DNA from 3 places in the Halomonas qinghailakensis genome. Region 1 is predicted to be linked to each of the others. Evidence: predicted binding sites of a transcription regulator. Region 1 holds the regulator's gene; each other region holds the start of a gene.

Evidence for each region. The regulator sigma-54, encoded in region 1, starts transcription at its own class of promoters, with help from an activator protein. The targets are predictions, from matches to a motif close to TGGCACNNNNNTTGCTNT.
Region 2: urtA (urea ABC transporter substrate-binding protein) is a predicted target of sigma-54. The motif match lies at 8,017-8,034, and genes of this name have one in related genera.
Region 3: glnL (nitrogen regulation protein NR(II)) is a predicted target of sigma-54. The motif match lies at 7,360-7,377, and genes of this name have one in related genera.

What each region holds. Positions count from the first base shown of each region.
Region 1 covers NZ_CP096973.1:3,237,748-3,248,085, forward strand. The annotation lists gene tldD (metalloprotease TldD) at 1-1,239, shown strand, start outside; gene yjgA (ribosome biogenesis factor YjgA) at 1,245-1,766, opposite strand; gene pmbA (metalloprotease PmbA) at 1,863-3,203, shown strand; gene M0220_RS14695 (HPr family phosphocarrier protein) at 3,270-3,539, opposite strand; gene rapZ (RNase adapter RapZ) at 3,600-4,514, opposite strand; gene ptsN (PTS IIA-like nitrogen regulatory protein PtsN) at 4,589-5,059, opposite strand; gene hpf (ribosome hibernation-promoting factor, HPF/YfiA family) at 5,064-5,372, opposite strand; gene M0220_RS14715 (RNA polymerase factor sigma-54) at 5,471-6,886, opposite strand; gene lptB (LPS export ABC transporter ATP-binding protein) at 6,992-7,717, opposite strand; gene lptA (lipopolysaccharide transport periplasmic protein LptA) at 7,797-8,300, opposite strand; gene lptC (LPS export ABC transporter periplasmic protein LptC) at 8,309-8,881, opposite strand; gene M0220_RS14735 (KdsC family phosphatase) at 8,881-9,423, opposite strand; gene M0220_RS14740 (KpsF/GutQ family sugar-phosphate isomerase) at 9,458-10,338, opposite strand, start outside.
Region 2 covers NZ_CP096973.1:1,951,644-1,961,981, forward strand. The annotation lists gene M0220_RS09230 (BCCT family transporter) at 1-731, opposite strand, end outside; gene M0220_RS09235 (DUF481 domain-containing protein) at 1,069-1,809, opposite strand; gene M0220_RS09240 (ATP-binding protein) at 2,018-3,703, shown strand; gene M0220_RS09245 (response regulator) at 3,736-4,467, shown strand; gene M0220_RS09250 (Bug family tripartite tricarboxylate transporter substrate binding protein) at 4,636-5,631, shown strand; gene M0220_RS09255 (tripartite tricarboxylate transporter TctB family protein) at 5,738-6,220, shown strand; gene M0220_RS09260 (tripartite tricarboxylate transporter permease) at 6,270-7,769, shown strand; gene urtA (urea ABC transporter substrate-binding protein) at 8,154-9,506, shown strand; gene urtB (urea ABC transporter permease subunit UrtB) at 9,608-10,338, shown strand, end outside.
Region 3 covers NZ_CP096973.1:1,377,166-1,387,503, forward strand. The annotation lists gene M0220_RS06460 (glycosyltransferase family 4 protein) at 374-1,561, shown strand; gene M0220_RS06465 (phosphatase PAP2 family protein) at 1,524-2,063, shown strand; gene M0220_RS06470 (entericidin A/B family lipoprotein) at 2,977-3,111, shown strand; gene M0220_RS06475 (YqiA/YcfP family alpha/beta fold hydrolase) at 3,130-3,657, shown strand; gene M0220_RS06480 (DUF6435 family protein) at 3,734-3,910, shown strand; gene M0220_RS06485 (ChaN family lipoprotein) at 3,923-4,768, shown strand; gene glnG (nitrogen regulation protein NR(I)) at 4,818-6,248, opposite strand; gene glnL (nitrogen regulation protein NR(II)) at 6,245-7,303, opposite strand; gene M0220_RS06500 (DUF4124 domain-containing protein) at 7,496-8,029, opposite strand; gene glnA (glutamate--ammonia ligase) at 8,127-9,533, opposite strand; gene M0220_RS06510 (glycosyltransferase family A protein) at 10,006-10,338, shown strand, end outside.

The DNA.
Region 1 (10,338 bases):
GTGCGCTCCCTAGCAGGTGAAAAGACAGGCTTTGCCTACTCCAATCAAATTACCGCAGATGCGTTGATGGATACTGGCCGCACCGCGGCGGGCATTGTGCGTAGCGGAAAGCAGCTGCCTGGCCAGCCGGTAGTGGCTGTTAGCGCTGCTGGTCGTTATGCAGGAATTGACCCGCTAGCGGGGCTTACGGCTGACGAAAAAGTGGCAATGTTGAAAGAAGCAGACCGCATAGCACGCGCGGCTGACCCCAGCATTAGTCAAGTGAGCGCCTCATTATCAGGTACTTACGAAGTCGTGTTAGTACGTGCCAGTGATGGCACCTTAGCGGCAGATATCCGCCCATTAGTACGTTTTAACGTAAGTGTGATTGCAGCTAAAAACGGCCGTCGAGAGCGAGGCAGTGCCGGCGGTGGGGGGCGCTACTCAATGTCCAGACTGCGAGATGAAAACGTAGCGGAATACTATGCGAAAGAGGCTGTTCGCCAAGCCTTGGTTAACCTTGAGGCAGTTGATGCCCCTGCTGGACAAATGCCTGTGGTCCTGGGTGCTGGATGGCCTGGGATTTTGCTTCATGAAGCGGTGGGTCATGGTCTTGAAGGTGATTTTAATCGTAAGGGCAGTTCCGCTTTTGCTGGGCGCATGGGGAAACGTGTTGCGGCGAAAGGTGTGACGGTCGTTGATGACGCAACCGTCGCTGACTGCCGTGGCTCGTTAAGCGTGGATGATGAGGGTACGCCAGGGCAGTACACGCCGCTAATTGAGGACGGTATTTTAACCGGCTATATGCAGGATAAGCTGAATGCACGGTTAATGAATATGAATCCAACCGGCAATGCGCGGCGTGAATCTTTTGCCCATTTGCCAATGCCGCGCATGACGAATACTGTCATGCTGGCAGGCCAAGATGAACCTGCCGATATTATCAAAAGCGTTAAGCGCGGTATCTATGCGGTCAGTTTCGGTGGTGGTCAAGTCGATATTACATCAGGCAAGTTTGTGTTTTCAGCCAGCGAAGCCTACCTCATTGAAGATGGCAAAATTACTGCGCCGGTGAAAGGGGCCACTTTAATTGGCAACGGCCCTGAAGCTATGGGGCGTGTTTCAATGATCGGCCATGATATGGAAATGGATACAGGAATTGGTGTTTGCGGCAAAGAGGGGCAGGGGGTGCCGGTAGGCGTCGGCCAGCCCACCCTTAAGTTGGATGAGCTGACCGTGGGCGGTACCCAATCATCATGAAGGGCTTATAGGGCCAGGGTGTCACGCAAGTGTTTAAATAGCTTGCGTGAACTGGTTGGCGGTTTGCTTTGCTCACGCTCTTTGCGTGCATTGCGCACCAATTGTCGTATGACCTGGCGGTCAGCGTTTGGGTAGTCTGCCAAAAATAGATCAACAGCGCTGTCACCTTCGTCAACTAACCGGTCGCGCCATTTTTCTAGTCGGTGAAAGGCATGGTCACGCTGTTCTTTTTCCTGCTCGATAGCATCGAAAACACCTTGTATGGCAGCAAGATCCTCTTTGCGGATAAGCTTGCCGACATATTGCATATGGCGACGGCGGCCTTCATGAGAGCGTATACGCGATGTCTCTTCTATGGCGCGTAACATGTCGTCAGAAAGCGGAAATTTTGCTCGCTCTGCGGGTTTCATAGCGATCAGCGTTTCGCCAAGCGCCTGAAGGGCATGCATTTCGCGCTTGAGTTGAGACTTACTGGGGCGCTCTTCTTGTTCATCACTATCGAAGGGCTCGGGGCGTTGCTTAGGCATACTAGAACTCACTAATTAGTTTCGTTTGCAGCATTATATCAGGCTGCGACCATAACATTGATTCGCCAATGCGATTCAGGCGAAAAGGAGGCCAATATGGCACAAGCATTTGATGCAGCGGCCCAGCAGGTATTATTAACACAGCGTGCTGAAGAAGCGCTGGCGCTGGCAAAAAAATTAGGCGCAGATGCTGCTGAAGTAGGCGCCAGTGTAGATCAAGGCCTTGGAGTAAGCGTACGTCTTGGTGAAGTAGAAACTGTCGAGCTTTCACGCGACCAGGGAATTGCCATTACGCTATACGTTGGTCAGCGCAAGGGCAGTGCCTCGTCTACCGACGCCAGCAGCGCGTCAATTAAAGCGACCGTAGAAAAAGCCTTAGCCATTGCCCGTTATACGGGGGAGGACCCTGCCGCTGGTTTGGCGGATGCAGCGCTAATGGCCACTGATCTACCTGATCTTAAAGTGCACTATCCCTGGGCGTTAACAACAGATGAGGCCATTGATCTGGCGCTAGCGTGTGAAAAAGCCGGGCGTGACGTAGCGGGTATTCATCAGTCAGAAGGTGCCTCACTATCGAGTGGCGAAGGCGTTCGTGTTTATGCTAATAGCCATGGTTTTCTGGGCACCCAGAAGGGCAGCAGTCATTCACTCTCCTGTATGTTGATTGCCCAAGATGAGAAGGGTATGCAGCGTGATTATGATTACACGTCAGCGCGAAATCCTGCCATGCTTCGAGAACCTGAGGAGGTGGGCCGCGAAGCGGCGTCACGCACTCTACGTCGGTTAGGCGCTCAACGGCCGCCAACAGGTACTTTCCCAGTACTGTTTGATCCGTCACTTTCTAGCGGTTTGATAGGCCACTTGATGGGGGCATTGGCAGGCGGGGCACTTTATCGTGAATCCTCTTTCTTATGTGACCGTTTAGGTAGCTCGCTATTCCCAAACTGGTTTGGCTTAGAAGAGCGGCCTATGGAAGTGGGAGCGTCAGCTAGTTCGCCGTTTGACGCAGAAGGCGTTCAAACGCGCAATAACCGCTTTATTGAGCAAGGTACGGTGGCAAGTTATATGTTGTCTGCTTACAGTGCGCGGCGCTTGGGAATGCAATCCACGGGCAATGCAGGCGGGGCGCGCAATTTACGTTTACTAGCACCGCTAACGTCCCGGGATGATTTGCTAAAACAGATGGGTCGTGGCATTTGGGTGACTGAACTAATGGGGCAGGGGGTTAACGGCGTAACAGGTGATTACTCACGAGGTGCCGCAGGCTTCTGGATTGAAAACGGCGAAGTGCAGCATCCTGTCGAGGAGTTCACTATCGCTAGTAACTTGAATAGCATGTTTGCGGGCTTAGTGGCCGTTGGCGATGACACAGACACCCGTGGCAGCATTCACACGGGTAGCTGGCTAATTGATGCAATGACCATTGCGGGTAGCTAGTAACAAGCTTAACAACTAATGAAGCCAGCTGTGTGGCGAATTACTTGCAGTAGATGTTACCTGACATTATTGCTCTTCATCAAAACGCGCGTCGAACAACGCTTCTATAGCTTCTAATGCTTGTTCGGCGTCGTCTCCTTCAGCATGTATTCTCAACTCGGTGCCGCAGGGGGCGGCCAGCATCAGCAGTGACATAATGTTAGCGGCATCTGCCATCTGCTGTTGTTTGTAGACGTGAATATTGGCCGAAAATTGTTGGCCACACTTGACGAGTTTCGTCGCTGCACGGGCATGAAGACCGCGCTGGTTAGTGAGTGTTAACGTTCTTTCAGGCACTCTGGTTCCTTTTTGCCGAGTGGGGTCGTTAAGAAAAGGCGTTAGTTATTGCTGTTGTGCTTATGTTTCGCTGGTTGAAGATGTGGGCGCAAAAGGCAACGTTTCACTTAGGGTGTACTGCAACCCTAGTTCACGATGGCGGAGTTGAACCTCGCCTGTGTGCCTAACTAGCTTTTGCGCTAAGTCTTCTACCATGTAAACAGAGCGGTGCTGCCCACCGGTGCAGCCAATGGCAATCGTCATATAGCTACGCTGGCTATTTTGATAGGCAGGCAACCACTTTTCCAACCATACCTGAATATCATTACTCATCTCTTCCACTATGGAATAACCACTTAGGAAAGTAACGATTTTAGCATCGCGCCCAGTATATTGGCGTAACGTAGGATCCCAGTAGGGGTTTGGTAGACAGCGCACGTCAAAGACTAGATCTGCATCGAGCGGCACGCCGCGTTTGTAGCCAAACGATTCAAACGTAAGGGTAAGTCTATCTTCTCGCTGCTGGGCAACCTGATCTGTTATTCGGCGTCGCAAATCGTGAACCGATAAGCGAGAGGTGTCGATCATTAGGTCTGCGAGATCTCGAATGTCGAGCAGGGTTTCTTCTTCTTTATCAATTGCTTCTTCTAACGTCATATCACTATCCCGGGTTAGCGGGTGTCGCCGCCGCGTAGCAGAATAGCGTTCAAGAAGTATGCGAGCATCCGTAGTGAGATAGATAACTTGAAAGTGAATGCTTTTCTGGCGTAAAGCCTCGAGCATTGTCGGCAATTGCTGTAAAGCTGCTGGTAGATTGCGAGCATCAATGCTGACCGCTAGCTGAGTGCGCTCTCCTTGCTCACGCAGTTCATCTACTAGGGAGCCAAGTAGCATGGCAGGTAAGTTATCGATGGCGTAATAGCCAAGATCTTCTAACGCTTGTAAGGCGATAGATTTACCGGACCCTGAACGGCCGCTAATGATCACCAGTTGCATAGATTTTCTCTTGGCATGCCAATCAAAATGGGGATAAACGTTAGTTTAGCGTGTAGTGCTTAGCGGTGGGCCATCTAGGTAACAGGCTGCTCGCGTATTTTCGCTGTGATGAGTTCTAAAAGCTCACGCTGGCTTGTGGATTTACGCAGTTGTTGACGTGTGTCGACGTTATTCATAATAGACGCCACTTGACCTAATAATGCTAAGTGGGTGTCGTCTGCCTCTTCAGGCACCAATAGCACGAATACAAGATCGACTGGATCACCATCAATAGCATCAAAATCTACCGGCTCAGCAAGCTTTAAAAAGCCAGCGATGGGCGAGCTGCAATGAGGGCTACGTGCATGAGGAATAGCAACTCCGTTGCCTATTCCTGTGCTTCCTAGGCGTTCGCGTCCAATAAGACGGCTAAACACTTCTTGGCTGTCTAAACTTGGGATGTTTTGTGCAATGAAGGTGCTGAAAAACTCCAGCACCCTCTTTTTACTGCCCCCAGGAACGTCATAGAGAACGCGCTCTGGGGGGAGGATAGTTTCCAACGTCATTGAATTAACGCACGCCTGCGCCTTGGGCGCGAGCTTGTGCTTTTTCCTTATGTTTAACGAGTTGACGATCAATTTTGTCTGCTAGCGCATCAATGGCTGCATACATGTCATTATCTAATGCTTCTGCGTGTAGGTCTGCACCGGCAGCATGCAGCGTGCAGGCAGCTTGCTGGCGCTCCTTTTCAACAGATAAGGTCACTTGTACGGTAGTAATATTGTCGTAATGGCGCTCAACGCGTTCCAGCTTTTCATTAACATAGTCACGCAAGGCGTCAGTCAGTTCTACGTGATGACCAGTGATATTTACTTGCATTGACGTGCTCCTTATCCGTCGGACTGTTCTTCGATTGTAACCCTTTTTGCGCTATTGCAAAGCCCTTAAACAGACTTTGTCTCTTTAGCGCTGTTTTATCAGCGTAAGCGGCGACGTTCGCTGGAAGAAGGAATGCCCATCGACTCGCGATATTTGGCCACTGTACGCCTCGCTACATTAATGCCTCCCTCTTCCAAAAGCGATACAAGACGGCTGTCTGAGAGAGGTTTGCCAGGCGGTTCATCTTGCACCAGTTTTTTGATTCGTGCACGGATGGCGGTGCTAGAGTGGCTGTCACCTCCGTCTTGCCCGCTCACTTGGCTGGAAAAGAAGTATTTGAGTTCAAATACGCCGCGCGGGGTATGGATATATTTCTGGGTGGTGACCCTGGAAATAGTAGATTCATGCATTTCCACAGCGTCTGCGATATCCGCTAAAATTAACGGCTTCATAGCTTCTTCGCCGTGTTCCAGAAAGCCTATCTGGCGAGCGATAATTTCTCGGCCAACACGCAGTAGCGTATCGTTTCGGCTTGAGAGGCTCTTGATTAGCCAGCGCGCTTCCTGAAGGTGCTCCTTTAAAAACTGGTTATCCTGGCTTTTGTCAGCCCGTTTGATAAGACTTGCGTAGTCAGGCTGAATACGCAGTCGTGGCAGTGCTTCTGGGTTTAGTTCCAGGTGCCAGCCTTCGTTGTCATGGCGAACCACTAGGTCTGGCGTTACATAGCTGTCATCGGTGTCTCCAAATGCGCTGCCTGGGCGAGGATCAAGGCTGCGGATCAAACGAATTACATCATCTAGCTGATCATCACCCAAGCTTAAACGTCGCTTTAACAAACGCACATCATCCTTACCGAGCGCTTCAAGAAATTGACGCACTAGCCTCTTGGCAGGCATAAGCAGCGGTGTATCTTCCGGTAGTGAGGCGAGCTGCAACATTAAACATTCGCGCAGATCACGAGCAAATACGCCGGTGGGTTCAAACTGTTGAAGACGCAGTAAGGTTGTTTCAACTTCACGCTGGCTAAGCCCTTCATGACCTTGGGCCTTAAGCCCCTCGCGGATGTCATTGAGGGGCTGAGTTAGATAGCCATTAGCATCCAGAGCATCTATAAGGCTTTCTGCGATGGCATGGTCGCGAGAGGAGAAATCCGTCATGGCGAGCTGCCAAAGTAGGTGGCCATGTAAGCTTTGACCAGCGGCTTGACGTTCAAAATCAGGCCCCTCGCCGCCGCTGCTATGGTTGCCTAGATCCTGATAAGTGTCTGACCAGTCACTATCAGTGGAGAGTTCGTTAGGAATGCTGTCGGACCATTCCGTTTCCTGGGGTTCACTAACAGCCTGTTCGCCGAATTCGTCTTCCTGCTCAAGCATTGGGTTGGCATCAAGTGCTTGCTGAATTTCTTGACGAAGGTCCAATGTTGATAGCTGCAGCAGGGCAATCGCCTGCTGCAGCTGGGGTGTCATGGTCAGCTGTGTGCCGATACGCAATTGAAGAGAAGCTTTCATGACCATCTGAGAACCACTCGTTTATCAGAAAGCTCCACCCTAGTGCGAGTTATGGTTTGGTGCAAGTGCAATAAGCATGCCACAGACACAATTTTTCAGGCAGGTGGTTGTTTACAGGCGAAAATCAGCACCTAAATAAACATCTCTTACCTTTTGGTTGTTGAGAATTTCTTGTGGCGGGCCGCTAGCGATGATGTGACCGTCGCCAACAATATAGGCGATATCGCAAATATCCAGCGTTTCTCGCACATTGTGGTCAGTAATCAATACGCCTATATGACGTTTTTTAAGTGCTCGGATAATTGCTTTAATGTCGCCTACTGAGATCGGATCGACGCCAGCGAACGGCTCGTCAAGCAAAATAAAGGCAGGTTCTGTTGCGAGGGAGCGAGCAATCTCAACACGTCTACGCTCTCCACCTGAAAGGCTCATACCTAAATTGTCGCGAATGTGGGTGATATGAAAATCTTCCAGTAGCGTCTCAAGACGTTGTTCGCGGGCGCTGTGATCAAGTGCTTTACGAGTCTCCAAGATTGCCATGATGTTATCGGCAACGGATAGTTTGCGAAAAATAGAGGCTTCTTGAGGCAGATAGCCAATCCCTGCCATGGCGCGCTCGTGCATAGGAGCATGCGTTAAATCAAGCCCATCAATGCCTACTTTTCCTGCATCAGACTTTACTAGGCCGACAATCATATAAAACGATGTTGTTTTGCCTGCGCCGTTAGGGCCAAGCAAACCGACGACGCTGCCTTGAGAGATCTCTAAATTTATGTCCTTAACCACGCGACGGCGTTTATAGCTTTTGGCTAAGTGATGGGCATAGAGTGTTTTTATCGGCGCCTCTTCGAATGTTGGTTTTGATGATGTGGTCTGAGGTGCTGGCTCTGCGCTATTTGTCGCCACTGGGCGCTCCCTATTGTTCTGGCTGAAGCGTCATTCGGATACGTTGTGGCTCACCGCCACTCACGTCAGAGCGGGCCTGAACCACGCCTTGGTCAATGAAATACTCTAATCGGCCGCCCTGAAAACGATCTGTTTGCTGGGTAAGTTCGGCTTGATCAATCAGTTCTACTCGGCGTTCGGCCACATGATAGATAATCCGCTTTGCCCAGCCTTCCATCGGGCTAGCCTGACCTTCGGGTTGGTTGCGTATATAGGCTCGCTCACCGGTTGCCACGGCGCGCGATAGTTCGCCAGCATCATTGCGCTGGATTTCAACGCGATTGCCGCGCAGCTGCATATTGCCCTGCCGAATATCGACATTCCCAAAATACACGGCGGTGCCCGCTCGTTGGTCTAGATCTAACCGGTCAGCTTCTACTTCTACAGGGGCTTGGCTTTGTGCCATGACCGGTAGCGCTGCCGCAGAGAGGGGTAGCGCAATGGTGAAGAGTGCTGTACGAATGAGAGCGTTCATTGCGGCTCCTACGGAGAACGAGTGGCAGGCGGATGAGTGCCGCGCACGTTATTGGTTAAGCGAATCTGGCTATCATCTAGCCATATATCCATGCGTGATGCGTCAAGGCGCTGAGGCGGTTGCTGTAGCACTGTTTTGGAATCGCTCCAGGCATGACGCGTGACGCCATTATAATGTAATAACTCTGTATTGAGCTGCCAGCCCTCATCAGGTGAGAGCAGCTGGGCAGAGCCGGCTAATGTGAGTGCCTGTGTATCCGTATTTAGGGTACCTGTCTCAGCTGTAGCCAGCCATTGGCGTTCTTCACTATCAAAGAGTGTCGCTATGGGAGAGGTAACATCAGTCATCGCTGTCTGCGGGGTGTGCACTAAGCGTGGCGTCATTAGCGATTGCTGAATGGTGCCTGTGTCACCAAATAGTGTCATTTCCGCATTTTCAAGTACGTGACCTGGCTCTTGAGCCCTCGCATCGGGATTAAACGATTGGTCTTTATATCCACGCGGGTCTATCCAGGCAAGTACACCCCCCAGCACCACCACAAGCGTGGTAATCCAAAACCGTTTCCTAACCCAAAAGCGCATTACGATTGACCGTGTAAATACGTATCTAACACAGCGTCCCAATGACCTTGAGACATCAGTAAATTATCGCAGATTTCACGCACAGCACCGTGGCCGCCAAGCCGATCAGTGATCCAGTCAGCATGGGTATGCATATAATCAGGGGCATTAGGGACAGTGATGCCAACGCCTGAGCGTTTCATCGGTGCAAGGTCTGGCAGGTCATCGCCACAATAAGCAACATGCTCTAGTGTGATATCTAGGCGTTGGCAAAGCGCGCGTAGCGTAGTGAGTTTATCCTCACACCCTTGATATACATGCGTAATGCCCAAAGAAGCGGCACGTTGGCTGACCATAGGTGAATCCCGCCCGGTAATTAAGGCAACATGGATACCTACGCGCTTCAATAGCTTGAGACCGTGACCGTCTTGGGTATGAAACGCTTTGATTTCGATGCCATCCGCTTGAAAGTAGAGGCGGCCATCAGTAAGTACGCCGTCAACATCAATCGCCAGTAGTTTTACGCGGCGAATCCGGTCTTGTAGTGCTTCAGGTAGGGCCATATAGCCTCCCTATTATTAACGTTTAAAAAGATGGTTATATAACGCCGCTAGCAAGTAGGTCGTGCATATGCAGCGCACCAATGGGACGCTGCTGATCATCCACAACTGCGAGTGCGGTAATTCGACTATCTTCCATAATGCGAACGGCTTCAGCCGCCAATATATCGGGTCCAATACGTTTTCCAGGGCGCGTCATAACATCATCGACGATGACGTCACGCAGGTCATGAAACTGATCCAGCGTTCGGCGTAAGTCACCGTCGGTATAGACGCCCGCAAGACGCCCCTCACTATCCACTACACAGGTAAAGCCCAGGCCTTGCCGGGTGATTTCTATAAGTGCATCACGCAAGGGGCTGCCTAGTGCCACTTGGGGGAGGCGTGTCCCGTTGTGCATCAAATCTTTAACGCGAAGGAGCAAACGTTTGCCCAGGCTACCTCCTGGATGTGAAAGTGCAAAATCCTCAGCGGTAAATCCGCGTGCTTCCAATAACGCAACAGCCAAAGCGTCGCCTAAGGCAAGTGCTGCAGTGGTTGAACTTGTTGGCGCTAGGTCGAGAGGGCAGGCTTCGCGCTCAACGCCACTATTGAGGTGTGCATCCGCATGTTTAGCCAATGTTGAGCCAGGGCGGCCGGTCATACTAACAAGAGGAGTGCCTAAGCGTTTCAGTAGCGGCAGTAGCGCGGTAACTTCTGCTGTTTCACCAGAGTTGGAGAGTGCTAATACGACATCCGCCCGGGTAATCATGCCGAGATCGCCGTGACTGGCTTCGCCTGGGTGTACAAAAAAAGCAGGCGTACCGGTACTTGCCAATGTAGCTGCTAATTTCCCCGCAATATGACCTGACTTACCCATGCCAGTCACGACAACACGGCCATGGCAGGCAAGAATCAGCTCGCAAGCGTGGTCAAAAT
Region 2 (10,338 bases), 1.3 Mb from region 1:
ATTAGCTGTCCTGGATAGCCTTCGGGTAAGCCGAACAGTTCGTGTAAGCCAAAGCTGACCTGGGTGGCCAGAAACCCGATGGGGCCGACCGTACCGGCTACCAACGCAATCACGCAGCAGGCATCTACCACGCCACCAAGCGGGCCGCGCATGAGGCGCTCGCCAAATACGGGGTAGAGCAGCGTGCGTGGCTGCAGAGGCTGGCCTTTTACATAGTGGGCATGAGCAAGCACCACCGCCGTTAGCGAGCCCAGTACAGCCCAGGCTAAAAAGCCCCAGTGCATGAACGATTGGGCAAGGGCGCTTGAAACAGCATCAGCAGTGCCCGGTTCAGTATCAAAGGCGGGAGGCGTTACCACAAAATGATAGACCGGCTCTCCGGCGGCAAAAAATACGCCACCACCTGCTAATAATGTACAAAGAATGATCGAAAGCCACTTAAATGTGCTCATTTCTGGTGCGTCGAGATTGCCGATTTTAGCCTTTGACGCGGGCGAAATGGCCACTCCAATAGCAATGAAAAAAGTTAATAAAAGTAGTAGTTGAAAGTAGCTGCCAAGGACTAGGGCCGTCCAGGCAAAGCCCGTACTAATTGAGTCTGCGACTAGGTCGACGTCGTATAAGGAGAGCGCGAGAAACGCAACGATGAAGCCGATGCTGAGCACCAGCACGATGGGGTCACCAAGGGAAAACCGTGAAGGACCCTCGCTATTGTGGGCAGGTTGGTTCATTAAGAACACCTATTTTGATGGGTAGTAAGGAGGCGGAGCAAAGAGCTTAACAAAACCGTGCGTGAGCAGGCTAAACGCCTCACCACGCGCATTTTTGAAACAAAAAAAAGCGCCATTCAATGAATGGCGCGAGGACAGGAAACTGGCCATAGTATAGCGTCAATTTAGACCAAGGTCTAATGATAAAAAGAAAAATGCATGGAAATGGTGCGAAAAGCGTTAGTGATGCACCATTGTGAACAGGTGAGTAATTGCCTTAATTAGTTAAAAAAAATATGCTAACTATTTGATTTTTATTGATAATAAATTAGAGTTTTGCTGAGGAAGTAATGGCGTGTCACCAGTGGTAGAGCAATGAGGCGCTGGTGGTGTTGTCGGTGCGTTCGCTGGCATCTTCAGGCGGCTGCGAGTTATGTTTGATTTCATGGGAAAGGCGCAACGAAAGCCGTGAGTTAAGCCTAGCCGTTAGTGATGTCAATGAACGTGCAGTGGTATTCTTGCGGGTATATTCCAGCGACATTTCCTGAGCAATATCAGCATAATCTGAAAACCCAAATCGATAGTCAAAAGCCGTATATGCAACGGCCAGTCGTTCATTATCGGCATCGCGTAGCCGATCATTTCGGTACCCAGGCCCCGCTTCCAACGACAGCGAATGCCGTTCACCGGTTAGCAACTGGCGGCCATAACCACCAATGGCGGAAAGCTGCTGATCGTAGCCAGCAAAACGGTCTTTTTCCCAGCGGGCAAAGCCAAACAAGTAGTGAGGCCCACTAAAGTCAAAACGCTCTCGGCCTGCCACCAAATATTGTTCTGCACTGGTTTCTCCATTTTTGCTTACATTGCGAACTTCACCGCGCAACGAATGGGTGAAATCTCCCGTTAGCCACGTCAGCCGCGTTTTGCCAATTAGCGTTTGGCTATTGGTATTGCCTGAAAGATGGGTAAAGCCAAGCTCGGCATCACCACTGAATACAGGCGTATCATCTTGTGGCGGTGGCGGAGCGTAAAATGGATAAGCGGTGGCGGACGTTGCCCACAGCGACAAGCTAGCCAAGACAAGCCGTAGTAAACTCAACACGTAACTCCTCCGTGAGTATTGGTCATTGTGAGAGGCAGGATGTTGCAGGATGATAGTTCGTCATGCACGCTTTAAACGTTGAGAGTATATCGATAAAAATAAATTCAGTGACTGCTAAATAAGTAAGCAGGCGAAAAAGTACAGTGGCTAACGCCACTTGGCGCTGCATGCCATAATGACGCTGTCGCGCCTAGTGAGTTCCTTTATGACCGCCCCACGCCCCCGTACGTTGGCTGAATTACAGCGCTGGCGCCGTACTCGCGCTAAACGCCGCTGGTATAAGCGCAGTTTTCGCTTGCAAGTTATGCTGCTGGTCGGCCTGCTGTTGGCTGGCATGCTGCTTGCTCAGGGTACCTACCTGAATCACCGTAAAGCAGAGATTATTACCCAGCAAATGGGTGAACGGGCATTGGCAGTGGCCAAGACCGTTGCGGGGATGCCGCACATTATTAATGCTTTCTCGACACCCAACCCCTCGCTGATTATTCAGCCGCTTGCTGAGCGAGTTCGCCAGGAAACCGGTGCCCGCTATGTGGTGGTCGGTAATGCCCAATCGATTCGCTACTCGCACCCAGTGCCTGAGCGTATTGGTCAGCCCATGGTGGGAGGGGATAACGATCAGGCGCTAATTTACGGTCAGTCATACGTATCGGAAGCTACTGGAACGCTAGGGACTGCCATGCGTGGTAAAACCCCTATCTGGGATGAAGAAGGCAATATCATTGGGGTGGTTTCAGTGGGCTTCATGCTAGAGCGGGTTGATATGGATGTGGCCCGCTATACCAGCTTAGGGTGGGCGCTGGTGGCGCTGATGATTTTGCTTGGTTTTGCAGGGGCGTATTGGCTATCGCAGCATCTTAAAAAGGTCATACTTGGTTTAGAGCCCTACGAAATAGCGCGCTTAGCCATGGAAAAAGAGGCGATTTTACAATCCATCCATGAAGGTATTCTAGCCGTTAACCGCGATGGCCAGATCACCTTAGTCAATCAGCAGGCGCGACGATTTCTAGGGCTACCCGATGAACAGGTCTTACTGGGTCAGCCAATTCGAGAGGTAGTGCCCAACTCGCGCTTGATTGAGGTGCTAAAGCACGGCGAGCAGGAATTTGACCAAGAAATGTGGCTGGGTGACCATCCTGTGGTGGCTAACCGTGTGCCCATTTTGCACGAAGGCGAAATTGAAGGTGCCGTTGCTACGTTTCGCAGTCGCCGTGAAATTATTGATCTTTCCCATGCACTTACCCAGGCAAGCCGTGATGTCGATATCCTGCGTGCTCAGGCCCACGAGTTTTCCAACAAACTTTACACCATTTCTGGCCTGTTGCAGCTTAACCGCGTTGACGAGGCGCTAGCGCTGATTCATCACGAAACCGAACGTGCCCAAGCGCAAATGAGCTTTTTAATGCGCCACGTGGCTGACGCGGTATTAAGCGGTACGCTGCTGGGTAAATTGACGCGAGCCAGAGAGCTGGGGGTAGCGCTGGAAATTGATGAACAGAGCTCGCTCTCCTGCCCGCTGACGGTCACTGGGCAAGAGGTCATGATGAGCGTTGTGGGCAATTTACTGGATAATGCCTGCCATGCTGCACTTAATGGCCCAAACAGTGATACCCCTAAAGTCCGGCTGTTCTTCACGGATTTGGGTGAGCAGTTGTTGATTGAGGTAGAAGATAACGGCCCAGGCGTCCCGGGTGAGCATGCACAATCAATTTTTCAAGAAGGATTTTCGACCAAAACCGGCAAGCATCGTGGTATTGGTTTAGCCTTGGTCGCGCGGTTGTGCCGTCAATATGGTGGTGAGGTGACTCTGGAAGAGAGCGAATTAGGCGGTGCGTGTTTTATTGCCGTGTTGGATCGCTCGCTTTGTGACCAAGTCACCGCGATGTCCTAATCATAATAACGATGCCAGTAAGAGGAATAACTATGTCTACGGCGCAATACGGTATTTTGGTCGTCGAAGACGATTTTCGCATTGCCGATATTCATAAGGTTTTTATTGAGCAGAGCGACGGTTTTTATGTGGTGGGGATGGCACGCAACGGCAGCGAAGCAAAAGCGCTGATGGCCGAGCATGCCGATGCTATCCAACTGATTTTATTGGATGCGTATTTGCCTGATGTGGAAGGTTTGGAACTGTTATGGGCGATTCGCCGCGACTATGTGCATGTGGATATCGTCATGGTAACCGCCGCCCGCGAGGTGGAAACTATCAGCGAAGCGTTGCGTGGTGGTGTATTTGATTATTTGATTAAACCGATTGAAGCGACGCGTATGACGCAAATGCTGACGCGTTTTCGTCGCGAGCGAGAGGCATTGGCGAATAGGGCTGAAATGAGTCAAGACGAGCTGGACCAGGTGCTCGCACGGCTGCAGCCAGGCGAGCCTCAGCGGCTAGCAGCGCAGACGTTGCCTAAGGGCATAGATCGCTTAACGCTGCGTCGTGTGGTGGACTCTCTGGCAGCCGAACAGGATTCCCAAACGGCGATGCAGGTAGCGCAGGCAATGGGTGCAAGTCGCTCAACAGCGCGGCGTTACTTGGAGTTCTTAGTGGCTGAGCAGGCGGTTAACGCCGAAATTGGCTATGGGGATGTTGGCCGTCCCGAACGGCGTTATCGGCTGCTGGAGTCTTCCTCAACCTGGCTGGAATCACTGTAAACGTGCCGTGATAAGCAGGCGGTGAACAAAATGAACAAAACGCACAAAAAGCACATTTTGTTATTAATCATCATAAGCTTGTTGTAGTAGAGGACAGTCTTTTAACGTTCATTGCGTAACCACACAAATATACGTTCGTAACAAAACAAACACCTGTGGAGAACGCCCATGAACACGCTTCCTCTTAAGCGCTTTGCCGTGCTTGCTTTACCCATGGCTGTCCTCGCCATGACGACGTCTGCCAATGCCCAAGAGTGGACCCCTAGCCGTTCGATCGAATTTGTTGCCCCTGCTAACCCCGGTGGCGGTTGGGATACGCTTGTGCGCACCATGTCCCGCGTTATTCAACAAGAAGCGTTGGCCGACGAAAGCTTTGCAGCCATTAACGTGCCTGGCGGCGGCGGTGCAGTAGCTTGGGCTCAAGTAGCTCGTGACAGCGGCAATCCGCATAAACTTTTTGCTACCAGTCCGCCGATGATTTTAGTACCCCTGGCAGGCGCCTCGCGTTACGACCACACCGATTTCACCCCGATAGCGCGTATTAATACCGACTATTCAATCATTTTGGTGGCGGCAGATTCTGAGTACCAAACTCTGGATGACCTTTTCACGGCGCTGAAAGAGAACCCTAGTCTTAGCGTGGGGGGTGGTAGCGCACCGGGTTCCATGGACCACATTTCGGTGGCTGGCCTTGCTTCTGCAGCGGGTATGGAAGCCTCCGCGGTCAATTACATCCCCTTCTCGGGTGGTGGTGATGCTATGACCAACCTAATGGGCGGCCATATTGAGGCGGTGATTGGCGGTGCTGGTGAAGCAGTAGGTCAGCTAGGCGAAGGTAGCCAGCTGCGCGCCTTGGGCGTTTCTTCTGAAGAACGTTTGGGTGGCGGTCTAGCCGAAGTTCCTACCTACCAAGAACAGGGTTTTGACTACACCTTCGACATTTGGCGTGGCGTAATGGGTGCGCCGGAAATGCCTGACGAAGCGGTTGAATATTACGAGACGCTCTTCGCCGAGATGCTCGAAACTGAGGCATGGCGCGAAGCAAGCGACCAGCTTGGCTGGATTGATGCCTACCAGGATAGTGACGCCTTCGCTACTTTCCTGGATGAGCAACAAGAGCAGTTCAGCAGTGTGTTGACCGACCTGGGGCTAATGCGCCAGTAAGCGCTCGTCCCAAAGGCTCCCCCGGTGGCAGCTTGCCACCGGGATCATCCGTCTGAAACCGCAAGGGTCTTGCTATTTAGCAATGACATCTTCGGAGAGCTTTCCCATGACTCGATTCAATATCAACCAATGGCTAGCGCTTGTGTTGGCGTTAGTGGCGGCTGCCTATCTGGCAATGGCCTGGCAAATTCCAAACTTTCCGCTGCCCCGCCCAGTGGATTCTGATCTGTTTCCAAAAGTGTTAGGTGTTTCCCTGCTATTGCTGTCGGCGTGCTTATTTTTTGAGCGTCCTGGTCCTATTGCGGGTGTCGATCAGATTGATCAAACCGAAACCCAGGGGCCGTTGTTGCTTACGCCTTGGGCGCGGGTGATTGTCACCGCCATCGCTATCGCAGCGTATGCGTTATTACTCGTGCCGCTGGGCTTTGTGCTGGCTTCGACGCTGCTGTGCGTTGGCCTAACCGCTTACTACGGCTACCGCCGCCATGGGGTCAATCTGGCAACATCGCTTGGGGTGGTGCTGGCGCTGTATCTGACCATGACGCGGGTAATGGATGTTTACCTACCCACTGGCGTGCTGCCGTTTTAACCAAGCCGCGCTTGCCCACTGTTAGCGGGTTTAAAAGAGAGACACTCCCATGGATGCCTTTAACAATCTAATGTATGGCTTTGGCATCGCGCTTGAGCCTATCAATATCGCTTACGTCTTTGCCGGCGTTTTTGCTGGCACTATTATCGGCATGTTGCCCGGCCTTGGGCCGATTAGCGCGCTGGCGCTGATGATTCCAATTACCTTCGCTATGGAGCCTTCTTCAGGACTGATTTTGATGGCCGGGGTGTATTACGGTGCTATTTTTGGCGGCTCCACCTCGTCTATTTTGCTTAATGCCCCTGGTGTAGCAGGAACGGTAGCCACCTCGTTTGACGGCTATCCGATGGCCAAACAAGGGTTGGCAGGTAAGGCGCTGGCGATTGCCGCTTACTCCTCCTTCGTTGGCGGTACCATCTCGGTTGTTTTCTTGATGTTGATTGCGCCACTGCTCTCCAAAGTGGCGGTGAGCTTTGGCCCTGCTGAATACTTCGCACTGATGGTACTGGGGCTAACGGCGGTTGTGTCGTTATCCGATAAGTCGCTGGTCAAAGGGTTAATTGCGGCTGTGATTGGGGTAATGATCTCGATCATCGGGATTGATATGCAAACCGGCACCGAGCGCTTTACCTTTGGCTCTATTCACCTGCTCGACGGAGTCGACTTTCTTGTCGTCGCGCTGGGTATCTTCGCGTTAGCCGAAGTGTTTTACATGCTACTGCGCGGTGGCGGTGGTAAAGAAGCGCCGCGTAATGCCATTGGTTCGTTGAAGTTGACCCGCAGTGAAGTGAAGCAGATTGCCGGGCCGGTTAGCCGCAGTTCAGTCTTGGGCTTCTTCACCGGTGTTCTACCGGGCGCAGGTGCGACCATCGGCTCATTTCTGGGTTACAGCATGGAAAAACGCATTGCCAAAGACGGCGATACGTTTGGTAAAGGCAACATCAAAGGCGTTGCTGCCCCGGAAGCGGCGAATAATGCGGCGTGTACCGGTTCGTTTGTACCGCTGTTAACCTTGGGTGTGCCGGGTTCAGGCACCACCGCTGTACTGCTTGGCGCACTGCTGGTGATGGGGGTTAATCCTGGCCCGATGATGCTCGAACAGCGCCCGGATGTGTTCTGGGGCGTGGTCGCCAGTATGTACATTGGCAATATCTTCTTGCTGGTGCTTAACCTACCGTTGATTCCGTTGATCGCCAAAATTCTCGATCTGCCCAAGCCGTTGCTGCTGTCACTGATTTTGATCTTCTGCATGATCGGTGTTTACGGCATGAGCTTCAGCGTATTCGACTTATTGCTGCTGCTTGGTTTTGGCTTGGTTGGCCTAGGGATGCGCTTGTTCGGTTTCCCCGCTGCGCCGCTGATTCTGGCACTAATTTTAGGCAACATCATGGAAGAGTCCATGCGTCGCGCGTTACAGATCTCCGGTGGTGATTGGATGACCTTTATCGACAAGCCGATTTCCCTATCGTTGCTGGTTATCGCTGTGCTGTCGCTTGGTTTGCCACTGCTGAAAAAGCGCCGCACTAAGCGTTTGAATACCGCTGAATAGAACACCGACATGCGTGTAAAGCGCCCTAGGGTTTCCTAGGGCGCTTTTTTTATGAAAAAAATGGGTGAAATAAATAGGCGCGTGAGATGGAAGGCGCTCTATTGGTGCGAGGTGCCGTTGTGGTGCATAAACAGCGTGCATTTTTTGAATATTGGCGCGCCACGATAGTGCGATGCCTGTAGATTGGGCTGCTTTTTTTAAAGCTAACCGTTTGATTTTATTTTTTTTAATGTTTCTTTTTGTAGTGTGGCGCAAACCTTGCAAAAGCTAGGAGCTAGTGGATGCACCAAGCCCCGTAATGGCCGTACCCACGTTACATAACGGGAGTCCTTGGCCGCGAAGCTCAAATAACGAGCCCCGCCATAGGGGCGCAAGGAGGTTCAAGTGACCACATTGCAGCGCAAGACACACCCTCGTATCGTTGGCCGTTTCGCCACTGCCTTAATTGCCGCCGCTGTTATGGGTGCCAGTGCCCAGGCTATCGCTCAAGATGACGATCCGATCAAGGTCGGTATTCTCCACTCGCTTTCAGGCACCATGGCGATTAGTGAGTCAGCTCTGAAAGATACCGTTGAAATGCTCATTGAGCAGCAGAATGAAGCGGGTGGCCTCCTTGGACGCCAGCTTGAAGCGGTTGTTGTTGATCCAGCCTCTAACTGGCCGCTATTTGCTGAACGCGCTAGAGAGCTTCTAGCGCAAGAAGAGGTCGACGTCATCTTTGGTAACTGGACTTCCGTTTCCCGTAAGGCGGTACTGCCGGTAGTGGAAGAACTTAACGGCCTGCTGTTCTACCCGGTGCAGTATGAAGGTGAAGAGTCCTCTGAAAACGTCTTCTATACCGGTGCTGCGCCAAACCAACAGGCCATTCCTGCGGTGGAATACCTGATCAATCAAGTGGGCATTGAACGTTTTGCACTGATAGGTACCGACTACGTTTATCCACGTACCACCAACCGTATTTTAGAAGCGTTCTTGAAAGATGAGCATGGTGTGTCTGAAGAAGACATCATGGTCAACTACACGCCGTTTGGCCACTCCGATTGGCAGAACATCGTGGCGGAACTGCGCCGCTTCGGTGAAGAGGGCAAACCAACAGCGGTGATCTCAACCATTAACGGTGATGCCAACGTTCCGTTCTATCGCGAACTTGCCAACCAAGGCATTGATGCCGCTGATATTCCGGTCATTGCCTTCTCGGTGGGTGAGCAGGAGCTTTCCGGTATCGATACGGCCCCGCTGGTCGGCCACTTAGCGGCGTGGAACTACTTTATGAGTGTGGATACCGACGCTAACTATGACTTTATCGACGCATGGATTGAATACACCGGCGACGAAGAAGCGGTCACCAATGACCCCATGGAAGCGCACTACATTGGTTTCAACATGTGGGCCGAAGCGGTGCGTAAAGCAGGAACTACCGACGTGGATGCGGTGAAAGACGCGATTATCGGCGTCACCGTACCTAACCTGTCCGGCGGCTATGCGGCGATGATGCCCAACCATCACATCACCAAGCCAGTACTGATTGGTGAAGTTCAAGACAACGGCCAGTTCGATATCGTCTGGCAAACGCCTTCTACGGTGGCGGGCGATGCGTGGTCTGACTACTTACCTGGCTCTCGTGATTTGATTGCCGATTGGCGCAAACCCATGGAGTGCGGCAACTTCAACGTGGTGAACGGCTCGTGTGGTGGTAGCACCGCAGCAGAAGAAGCCGAAGCGGCCCTCGCTGAGTAAAAGAAGATCCCTCGCTGCTTGGCTAAACGTTGAGTGGTGGGGGAGCACGCTACCTCCCTTTTTTAGATCACTGTTTCTAATATAACCAAAGGAAGAACCCCATGAGGCGTTTCCTTTCCTTCGGGTTGCTGTGCCTGCTGTTGTTAAGCATCACAGTCACCGCCCAGGCACAAACAAGCGCTGTTGTTGATGCTGACGATGCCGCTGCGCTTGAGCTACTTGAAGCGCTGGATGTACGCTCCTTTCCTGCAAAAGGTGAGGCGATTACCGCAATTGTACAAAGCGACGACGAACGCGCTCGTGACTGGCTGCAGGCGTTGCTAGATGGCCGCTTACAGCGCACTGACGACGGTCGTTTTGTTGTGGTGCTCGATAACCGTGGCCGCGACTGGCCGGTGGCCGATGCGTTAACTAACGAGCCGCTTGGCGAGATGTCTCGTCGCGATCTGGATCGTATCGGAATTAATAACAATTTGCGCAACCAGCTACGCAGCGCTATTGCCGTGGTTGATCTGTATTCACCCGATGTAGAGCGCCGCCGCACTTCCGCTGACCGCTTACTTGGTGAAGTAGACGGCGAACTGGCCGAAGCGCTAGCGCCACTGATTGCTGAAGCTGATGATGAGTACGTGCGTACTCGCTTAACTCAAGCAGTGGCAATTTATCGTACCGAACAGGGAGAGATGGCCGGTATAGACGCGCTTACGGGTAGCCTTCACCCACGCGCCCGCGTGGCGCTAAGTCGCGCAGCGAATAGTGACGATCCGGTGATAGCCAACGCCGCTGCTGGGGCGTTGGCAGGTATCGAACAGCAGCTGAAAATTAATCGTGG
Region 3 (10,338 bases), 1.9 Mb from region 1:
TCAGTAGATTTTAAATGACAAGATGTATTCGTTTTTTCTGATCATAACCCCTTCAGAAAAACAAGAATCTTATTACCAATGTATTTTTATTTAACCTTTAACTGCGCATTGCGAAGGCACTGTTTAGGATATGCTTACCTTGTCATCGATCACTTTAAAGGCTCTATGTGTCATTCTTCTTAAAGTTTTATTTTTTAGTTATTTTTCTGAAAGCTAAGAATAAGTAGCCAGACCAACATACTGACCTGCTAAAACACTTGGCATCCCCCTTGTCATCCCCCCTTGTCATCCCTTGTTCACTAGGCTGTCTTGGCAGTGTCACTGTCGCTGCGCATAGTGGCTACAACGTGATAGATAAAGGGATGAATCGCTCATGCGGCTCTGTATCGTTAGCGAAACCTGGTCACCAGAAATCAACGGTGTCGCGCATACCCTGAATAGGCTATGTCGTGAGCTCACCCGGTTGGGGGTAACCGTGGATGTTATTCGTCCCATCCCTAAGGTGCCTGGTATCGCCAGCAAGGTTACTCAAGGGTTAGCTCAAGAGCCGTCTCAAGAACTTCAGGTACGGCGCTTCGCGTTACCCGGTTATAACGACGTGCAGATTGGGCTTGCCAGTCCCGCCAAATTACGCCGCTTTTGGCAGCAGCAACGGCCTGATTCAATTTACTTGGCGACCCAAGGCCCGTTAGGCTGGGTCGCTCGCCAGGCGGCACACCAATTAAATATTCCACTGGTGGCTGGTTGGCATACTAACTTTGACCACTACTGCCATGATTATGGAGTCCCCTGGCTAGCTGCCGCCACACGGCGCTATTTACGCTACTTTCATAACGGTTGCGACCTTACCCTAGTGCCTACTCAACAGCAGGTCGAAGCACTGCGCGGTCAGGGTATTCACGATGTACAGGTGCTCTCACGAGGTATCGATGGCGATAAATTTTCACCCGTCCACCGTGACGATGCTCTACGCAAGCAGTGGGGTGTTAGCGAACATCAACCGGTTGCCCTATACGTGGGTCGCTTAGCACCAGAAAAGAACCTGGCATTGCTACAAGAAACGCTGCAGGCCATGAGCGACGTGCGCCCCGATATGGCTCAGGTAATTGTTGGTGATGGCCCCGGCCGCGCTCAGTTACAAAACGCGTTGCCAGATGCCCACTTCACCGGCTTTATCAATAAACAAGCACTAGCACGTCACTATGCCAGTGCCGATATGTTTATTTTCCCTTCTCAATCGGAAACCTGGGGGAATGTGGTAACCGAAGCCATGGCCAGCGGATTGGCAGTCGTGGCTTATCACCATGCTGCCAGCGCTGAGCTAATTCAAAGTGGGCATAACGGCATCACCGTTCCAACTGACGAGCCGCTTGCCTTTCAGCAGGCTGCCGTCGCGTTATGCCAGCACCCTGCAGACTACGCTCGCCTTGGAAGAATCGCCCGCCTACGCGCGTTAGAGCAAAGCTGGTCGGGAATCGCAGAGCAGTTTTTACGCTACTTACAAAACGCCCAGGAGACCCACCATGCGTCCGCGTCCGCTTGTCGTATTCGATCGTCTTGATGTACTGGAATGGCAGCTTTGCCAGCGAGTAACACACTTAACGCTTTATCGCCCCTGGCGGCTAACGCTGCAAACGGCCAGTAAACTAGGAGACTGGCCTGTCTGGGTGCTATTAATCGCCGCACAGCCCTGGTTACAACCTAACGGCGCTTGGCGCATCATGCAGTACAGCGCCATCGCACTATTCGCAGTCGCTATTTATAAATTGGTAAAAACGCGGATGTGTCGTGAACGTCCGTTCATCACCTACTTAGGCGGCGTCCACTGTGGCGAGCCTGCTCGGGATAAATACAGTTTCCCCAGCGGTCATACTATGCATGCGGTAATGTTTAGCGTGCTAGTGGCCGCCCATACCCCCTGGCTGCTTCCCATTGTGATTCCGCTTAGTTTACTGATCGCTGTTTCACGGGTAGGGCTTGGGTTGCACTATGTCAGCGATGTCATTGCTGGCGCTGCCATGGGCTACGGCTTCGCGCTGCTCAGCCTTTATTGGATGGGATAAAAAAACCACCAACGCGAGCGAAGGTGGTTTTTGACATTATTGTCTAATTATCGTTGTTTCTTCTTCACTTACATATCGGGAGGCAAATCGTCACGATCCTCTAATGTGGTCATAAAGGATGTTTTAAACATCATATAAAGGCCGACCCCCGAAAACCCTAGAAACAGCACAAACATGCATAACATCAATACCATCGCCATAGCGCTTGTCCCTGGAAGTTTGCGGCTGCTGCGTTGACGTTTTCTAACCGCTGAATTTTGGTTTAAACATGAGGATAGACCAAAATGTCCTGCCTATTGGGTACAAAAGCTACTCAAAAAAATAGACAACACCTAATATTCAATAAAATCAAAATGTTAACAACCTTTAATTAACGCAAAAAAACCACCTCGCTTTCACGAGATGGTCGTTTTGCATCATTACCACTCCCTGGCGGTGATGATCAGCGTTTCCTTACACTGATAAGGGTGAGCAGGCTGACTGTCCTTTCATGTCCTTTCACTGATATGGCTCCATGCCTTCCTTAGTTACCTATCAGCCTGCTCACGCTGTTTACTGATTGCGACTAGACTTGAGCTTAAGTAGTAATAACAAATAGCAATAACGATAGCTTAGTTTTTAAATTTAAGGTTACTTATAAGTTGTCTACTCATAACTTTGCAGATAATAGGCCAAAAATCATAAATATGAAAAAGTTACTTTATTAACAATTGTTTATAGGGAAACAAGCCATGCCAGTCACGGTTCGATATGTCGCAATTTTATGGCTAAAACTGACACATGCGACAAAATCGCATTGTCAGTTGACACAATCCATAGGGAAACCTGTGGCACCAATAGCGCTCAGCGATTATTTTAAATAACAGCGTACAGCACTGCTTATTGCACGCCCCACCTGCTGAGGAATCATTTGATGAAACGTACACTGGCTACCCTTTTATTAATAATAGTGACTCTAGTGAGCATCAGTGGCTGTAATACCATTCGCGGTGCAGGCGAAGACATTGAGCGCGGCGGCGAGGCTATTCAGCGCTCTGCAAGTAGTTAAGGGTTGCAACTGATGACAATGATGACCGTCTATCTATCACATGGTTTGGAAAGCGGGCCTAACGCCCTGAAAGTACAAGCTTTAAAAAGAGTCGCTGAACAGCGCCATGACTGTGAAGCCGTGGTCATAGACTACCGCGGCATAGCAGCGCCTCAGGAGCGCTTACAATATTTGCTCAATGTGATCGCCGATCGAAACGATTCGTTAGCTAACTGCGTGATGGCAGGCTCCAGTCTTGGCGGATGGTTAAGTGCAGCAGTAAGTGCTCACGAACCCGTGCTGGGCTGCTTTTTGCTAGCCCCGGCACTTGGCCTGCCAAACTACCCACAAACCTCACTCACATTGCAGGCAGCCCACACGCATATTATTCATGGATGGAGAGATGACGTCGTGCCACCTGGCCCTGTTATTGAACATGCCCAAAGTCAACGCCTGTCGTTACGCCTGCTTGATGATGACCATCGCCTTCATAACAGCCTGGAAACGATACTTACCGATTTCGAGCATTTCCTAGCCCAGTGTGCTTCACCTCTGCCCTCTCACTAACAACGCGTTACAACAAATAGTCGACATGAGCCAAATAAAACTATACAAATGATGTACACACATAAGGAGAGTGCTCATGTTTGGTTTATTTAAGCGCGACCCCAAGAAAAAGCTACAGCAAGATTACGAACGCAAGCTACAAGCAGCCATGGAAGCTTCACGCAATGGTGACATGCGAGCTAACGCCACACTAACGGAAGAAGCAGAAGCAATTTTAGCTGAGATTAATCGCCTAAAAGCAGAAGAACGCTAGGATAAATCGCCCATGCGCCATCGTGTCATTGCTGCCGTCGCTTTTAGCTGGTTGCCTTTGTCTGCACACGCCAGCTGCCCATCGCCTGGCCAATGGTGGCAATCGCAAAACAGCGTTGCCAACAGTGCTATTTTAACCCAGGCATCACAGCATCAGGTGGTGCTTCTAGGCGAGCAGCATGACGCAGCTGACCACCACCGTTGGCAGCTGCACACCCTGGCGGGGCTTCATGGATTGCGTGATGATATGGTCATTGGGTTAGAAATGTTGCCCAGAGGAGTGCAAGATGTTCTTGATGATTGGGTGGCCGGTTTATTGACCGAAGAAGAACTGCTAGCACAGTCCCACTGGGAAGAAACCTGGAGGTTTGATGCCAATCTTTATCTCCCTATATTTCATTTTGCCCGCCTTCACAACATCCCTCTGATTGCGCTAAACATTACCCCTGAGCTCCGCCAGCGCTTGTCTAGTGAGGGGTTCACTAATGTGCCTGCCGAACAGCGCCACTATATTCCTGCACCGTTGCCCCCCAGCGATCGCTATGAAAAGCGTTTAAAGGAGGTATTTGATCAGCATGCCATGGGCGACGACCCCGCCATGCTAAATCGATTTGTACAGGCTCAGCTTAGCTGGGATGTCGCCATGGCCGAGGGGCTAGCGAATGCCGCCACAGAAGGCGCACTTGCCGTTGGCTTAATGGGCCTAGGCCATGTCATTTACCACGATGGTGTGCCACACCAGCTCACTGGGTTAGGGGTAGACCACACGTTTAGCTTACTGCCCTGGTCAACAGAGGCCTGTGAGCCACCCAACCCTGAATTAGCAGATGCGGTTTTTGTACTGCCAACGGCGGAGTAACCGCTGGCAGATTGGTTGCTAACAGGGTGTTTGCTAGAAAAATGGTCGGTTAGGCATCATCTGCCAGCGCAGGCAGTAGCGTTTTTAGCTTACGGGTAAGGGTATTACGCCCCCAACCAAGCAATTCAGCGGCTTCCCCTTTGCGGCCACCGGTATGCTTCAGCGCCGTTTCAATTAGAATACGTTCAAAATCCGGCACGGCTTCTTCCAATAAGTGGGTGTGACCTTCCGCAAGCGCATGATCCGCCCAATCCCTAAACGCGGAACGCCAATCGCCATGCGCGCTGCTGTCAGAGGCAGTGACAGAGCGCAACTCGGGAGGCAGGTCCTCCACCAGAATCTCACGACCAGACGCCATTACCGTCAACCAGCGGCAAATATTTTCTAACTGGCGTACATTGCCCGGCCAAGGAAGGCGGGTAAGGTGCGTTTCAGCATCGGGGGTGAGCACCTTAATGTCTGTCGATAACTCTTTGGCTGCTTCTGCCAAAAAATGACGTGTTAAGCGTGGGATATCTTCGCGGCGCTCGGCAAGGCGTGGCAAATGCACACGAATCACGTTTAAACGGTGGAACAAGTCTTCCCGAAACCGGCCGTCGTCAACTAACGACTCCAGGTTCTGGTGAGTCGCGGCAATAATACGCACATCGACCTTAACGGGGGTGTGTCCGCCCACGCGATAAAATTCACCGTCGGCTAACACGCGCAGCAAACGCGTTTGGGTCTCAGCGGGCATGTCACCAATTTCATCCAGAAACAGCGTCCCACCGTTAGCCTGTTCAAAGCGACCTTGGCGCTGCTGCGCCGCCCCGGTAAACGCCCCCTTCTCATGGCCAAACAGCTCAGACTCAATCAGATCACGGGGGATCGCTGCCATATTTAGCGCGATAAACGGCTTACCTGCCCGGGGGCTATGCTGGTGCAACGCCTGCGCCACCCGCTCTTTACCGGTGCCAGACTCGCCGTTAATTAATACCGTGATGTGGGAATGAGAAAGCCTTCCGATCGCGCGAAACACTTCCTGCATGGCCGGCGCTTCACCAATAATCTCAGCACTCAACCCTTCCGGCACGCTGACTGGGCGCTGACGCTCTCTGGCATGAGCTACCGCACGGCGTACCAGGGCCAGCGCTTCGTCCACATCAAAGGGTTTAGGCAAGTATTCAAATGCTCCCCCTTGATAAGACGCCACGGCGCTGTCGAGATCTGAATGCGCAGTCATCACAATGACAGGCAGATCTGGATGGGCATCACGTACCCGAGACATCAAATCAAGCCCATCAATGCCAGGCATGCGAATGTCCGTGACGAGCACATCGGGGGGATTTTCTAACAACCGCTCCAGCGCGGTATCGGCACGTTCAATACATTCAACGTCCAGGTCTGGCTGCGCTAAAGCCCGCTCTAATACCCAACGGATGGCGCGGTCATCATCGACAATAACCACTCGTGCAACATCGGTTTGTGTCGCCTCAGTCATGACGCTTCTCCGGTGCAATTAATAACCAATGGAATCAGTAAACGAAATTCGGTATGTCCAGGGCGTGAGTCGCATTCGATCAATCCTTGATGTTGGTGCAAAATCGACTGAGCAATCGATAGCCCCAGGCCGCTACCTTCAGCGCGCCCAGAAACCATGGGATAGAAAAGCGTTTCACGTAACGTTTCAGGTATGCCAGGGCCGTTATCAATCACCCCTACTTCACTGACTAAACGATGACGTTCGGCACCCAACGTAAATTGGCGGCGCGCGCGGGTGCGAAGCGTAAGTTCCGGCGAGGGAGTCCCTGCATCGCTCATGGCCTGCACGGCATTGCGCGCCACATTTAATAAGGCTTGGATCATTTGAGATTCATCGCCGGAAAGGTCCGGCAAACTCGGGTCATAATCACGTCGAATCTCAACATGCGGATGCTCGGCAATCAGCAGTGCCCGCACCCGCTCTAACACCTTATGAATATTGACCGGCTCATGTTTGACGATGCGATTGGGACCCAACATGGAATCGACCAAATCTCTCAGGCGGTCGACCTCTTCAACAATAATATGGGTAAATTCGCGCAGCGCCGGGTCGTCCAGGTCACGTTCTAACAACTGAGCAGCACCGCGAATCCCGCCTAGCGGATTTTTAACTTCATGGGCCAAACCTCGAGCCAGCACTTTGATAGTCTCTTGCCGAGTGGTCAGCGCTTCTTCGCGGGAGATCTGCATCAGCCGGTCCCGTGGTTCTACCTCTAACAGCAGCTCATCGGCTGAAAGCGGTGTCACCGTGTAGTCCACCGTTAAAGGCTCGCTGTTCAGCGGCGTAATGCGTGCTTCTCGCTGGGTATAGGGATGAAAGGCATCCCGCGCCTTGGCGAGGACATCGTCAATACTCTCATCGCCCCCTAGCAGCGTATCTAAACTAATGCCCTGGACACGGCTAAAACTCACCGCTAACAACGCTTCTGCAGCTGGGTTCATCCAGCGAACGCGGAGTTCACCGTCTAGCAGCAAGACTGCGGTGGTGAGATGTTCAAGTAAGCGCTGGTACATGGCGTATCCTGAAGCGTCGCTGTAAAAAATAGTGTTATCGAGCGTATGAAAGAGAAACTGCAAAAAGCGCGCCAATTAAGCACAAATGGCCATTTGCACGGCTAATGAGCAAGGGGCAGTGGCGTAGCGAGTCGTTATAGCGCAAACCCTACGATAATCGCACCACTCAACGCACCATTATAGTGCGCATAGTTAATCAACAATAAAAATACTCACCGGATCAGTGCGGTGCTGAACGCGCCCATCACTGTCTAGCAACTCTGCCTGTAGCTGATGTTGGCCAGCGGCTAAACCAGCAAGCCAGAAAGCATCACTGTGCAGTGCCGACTGACTTATCTCACCGTTCACCAGCAGTTGAATTCGATGATCTTCGCGAAGCGGTGGAACAACATCCACAACTACCGCGGTATGGTCGTTCTGAAGCGACGCCTCTGCCTGGGGTAGCTCAATCGCAAAACGGTCATAGGGCATAAACGGCTGACCAGGATATCCCTGTCGACGGGATGAAGTCGCAACGGGAGGCAGGGACGTGGAAACACCAGGCAAAGGCGCCAGCGTTAGCACTTCGCCACCGCGTTCAGGGTTATCGGTAAAGGTCACTTTGCCTTGTTCATCCACCACGCGGTACACCGTTTGTGACTGCGCAGCGCTTACCCACAAGCACAGCAGTAGCGTAGCCCCTGTGGATAAACACATTTTATGTTGCAAACGTAAATTCCTCGTCATTACTGGCACACCTTCTCAGTTTGCTACCATAAAAAAACCCCGCCGAGGCGGGGTTTTCAGGCTAATCACACCGCAAAGGTGATGTTAGCAGCCGTTATTAGCAGCTGTAGTACATATCAAACTCGATGGGGTGAGTGGTCATGCGAATGCGCTCCACTTCTTCCATTTTGAGTTCAATGTAAGCATCAATCATCTCGTCGGTGAACACGCCACCTTCGGTCAAGAACGCGCGGTCTGCATCGAGTGCTTCCAGCGCTTGGTCTAGGCTGTTGGCAACGGTTGGTACAGACTTGCCTTCTTCCGGCGGCAGGTCATACAAGTTTTTATCCATGGCATCGCCAGGATGAATCTTGTTTTTAATACCGTCGATACCTGCCATCAACAAGGCAGAGAACGCTAGGTAAGGGTTAGCCGTCGGATCAGGGAAACGAGTCTCTACACGCTTACCTTTCGGGCTAGCAGTGTAAGGAATACGAATAGAAGCGGAACGGTTACGAGCACTGTAGGCCAGCATAACCGGTGCTTCGAAACCTGGTACCAAACGCTTGTACGAGTTAGTCGATGCGTTGGTGAAAGCGTTTAGTGCACGGGCGTGCTTGATAACGCCACCAATGTAGTAAAGCGCCATTTCAGAAAGACCCGCGTATTCGTCACCCGCGAACTGGTTTTGACCATCTTTCCAGAACGACTGGTGTACGTGCATACCAGAGCCGTTATCGCCAACAAGTGGCTTCGGCATAAACGTAGCGGTCTTACCGTAAGCGTGGGCCACGTTGTGGATCACGTACTTCATTTCCTGAACTTCGTCAGCCTTCTTCACCAACGTGTTGAATTTAACACCGATTTCGTTCTGACCTGCGTTAGCAACTTCGTGGTGATGAACTTCTACGGTCTGGCCAATCGCTTCCAGGGTGTTACACATCGCACCACGAATATCGTGGAAACTGTCGACCGGGGGAACCGGGAAGTAGCCGCCTTTAACCCGCGGACGGTGACCCAAGTTGCCGCCTTCCACTTGGTTACTGGTCGCCCAGGCACCTTCGTCGGACGTAATTTTGTACATGGAACCCTGAATGTCAGACTTCCAATGTACTTCGTCAAAAATGAAGAACTCAGGCTCTGGGCCAAAGAAGGCGGTATCGCCCAGACCGGTGGACTGCAGGTAGGCTTCTGCGCGCTTGGCAATAGAACGCGGGTCGCGATCATAACCCTGCATAGTGGCAGGCTCGATAATATCGCAACGCAAAATTAGGGTAGCGTCTTCAGTGAAGGGGTCAAGGAAAGCGGTACCATCTTCTGGACGAAGAATCATGTCGGATTCGTTAATGCCTTTCCAGCCTTCAATAGAAGAACCGTCAAACATTTGACCGTTTTCAAAAAACTCTTCGTTCACGTCCCGTGCCGGAACGGTGACGTGCTGCTCTTTACCGCGCGTGTCGGTGAAACGCAGGTCTACCCATTTAACATCATGTTCTTCGATTAGCGCGAGAGTCTTGGCTGACATAGTGTCCTCCGGTATGAACGTGGCTTAAAGCTTGTGACAGTAAGCTACCGATAAAAGAGTTATTCAACAATCCGGCTATCGTTGTAGCACGCCGCGAGGCATCTGCCTACGACCCGCTAGCCGCTAGCAAATATAAAGCACAGAGCATGCCAACCTTGCACCAATATGGCATAAAAAAATGGCAAATCATTGTTTAATAAGTACTAAAATATTAAATTTAATGCTTCTTAATGTAGCATACCTTCTTTCTTTTTATCCTCACCAGCTCAAAATAACGCCATAGCTTGTAAAAACGCACCAATAAAGCCCAATAAAAAACCAGAAGCACCAAAATGGAGCGCCAACCAACTAGTTAATTCCTAACTGGGTATAGAAAACTTAGGCTTGCTAATAAAACAAACCAACACCTACAATAAATTACAAAAATAACCATTTGGTTACAAAAAGCGGCGTAAAGCAGGAAACCATCGACATGAGCACGGTCTGTTTTATTCTAGATGCGTTAGTCACAAGTGCCCTTCTACCGCGTCACTTGCGAGCTATTCGCCAAACAGGCTTAGCAGACCACCTGCTACCCATCATCGTAACAAGTTCCACCAATGATCCACGCATATCCTGTATTGAACAGCGCTACCGCGTCCACTTCCTTATTTCGCCATCCCAGTCATTAGGCGCCAGAATCAATCAAGCTGCCTCTCTCAGCCAAGCTGACTGGTTGCTAATTGCCATGCACCAACAAGCACTAGAGGCCAATCTGTGGTGCTTACTTTATCCGCAACTGGATACCTGCCTGCTGGATGCTGTT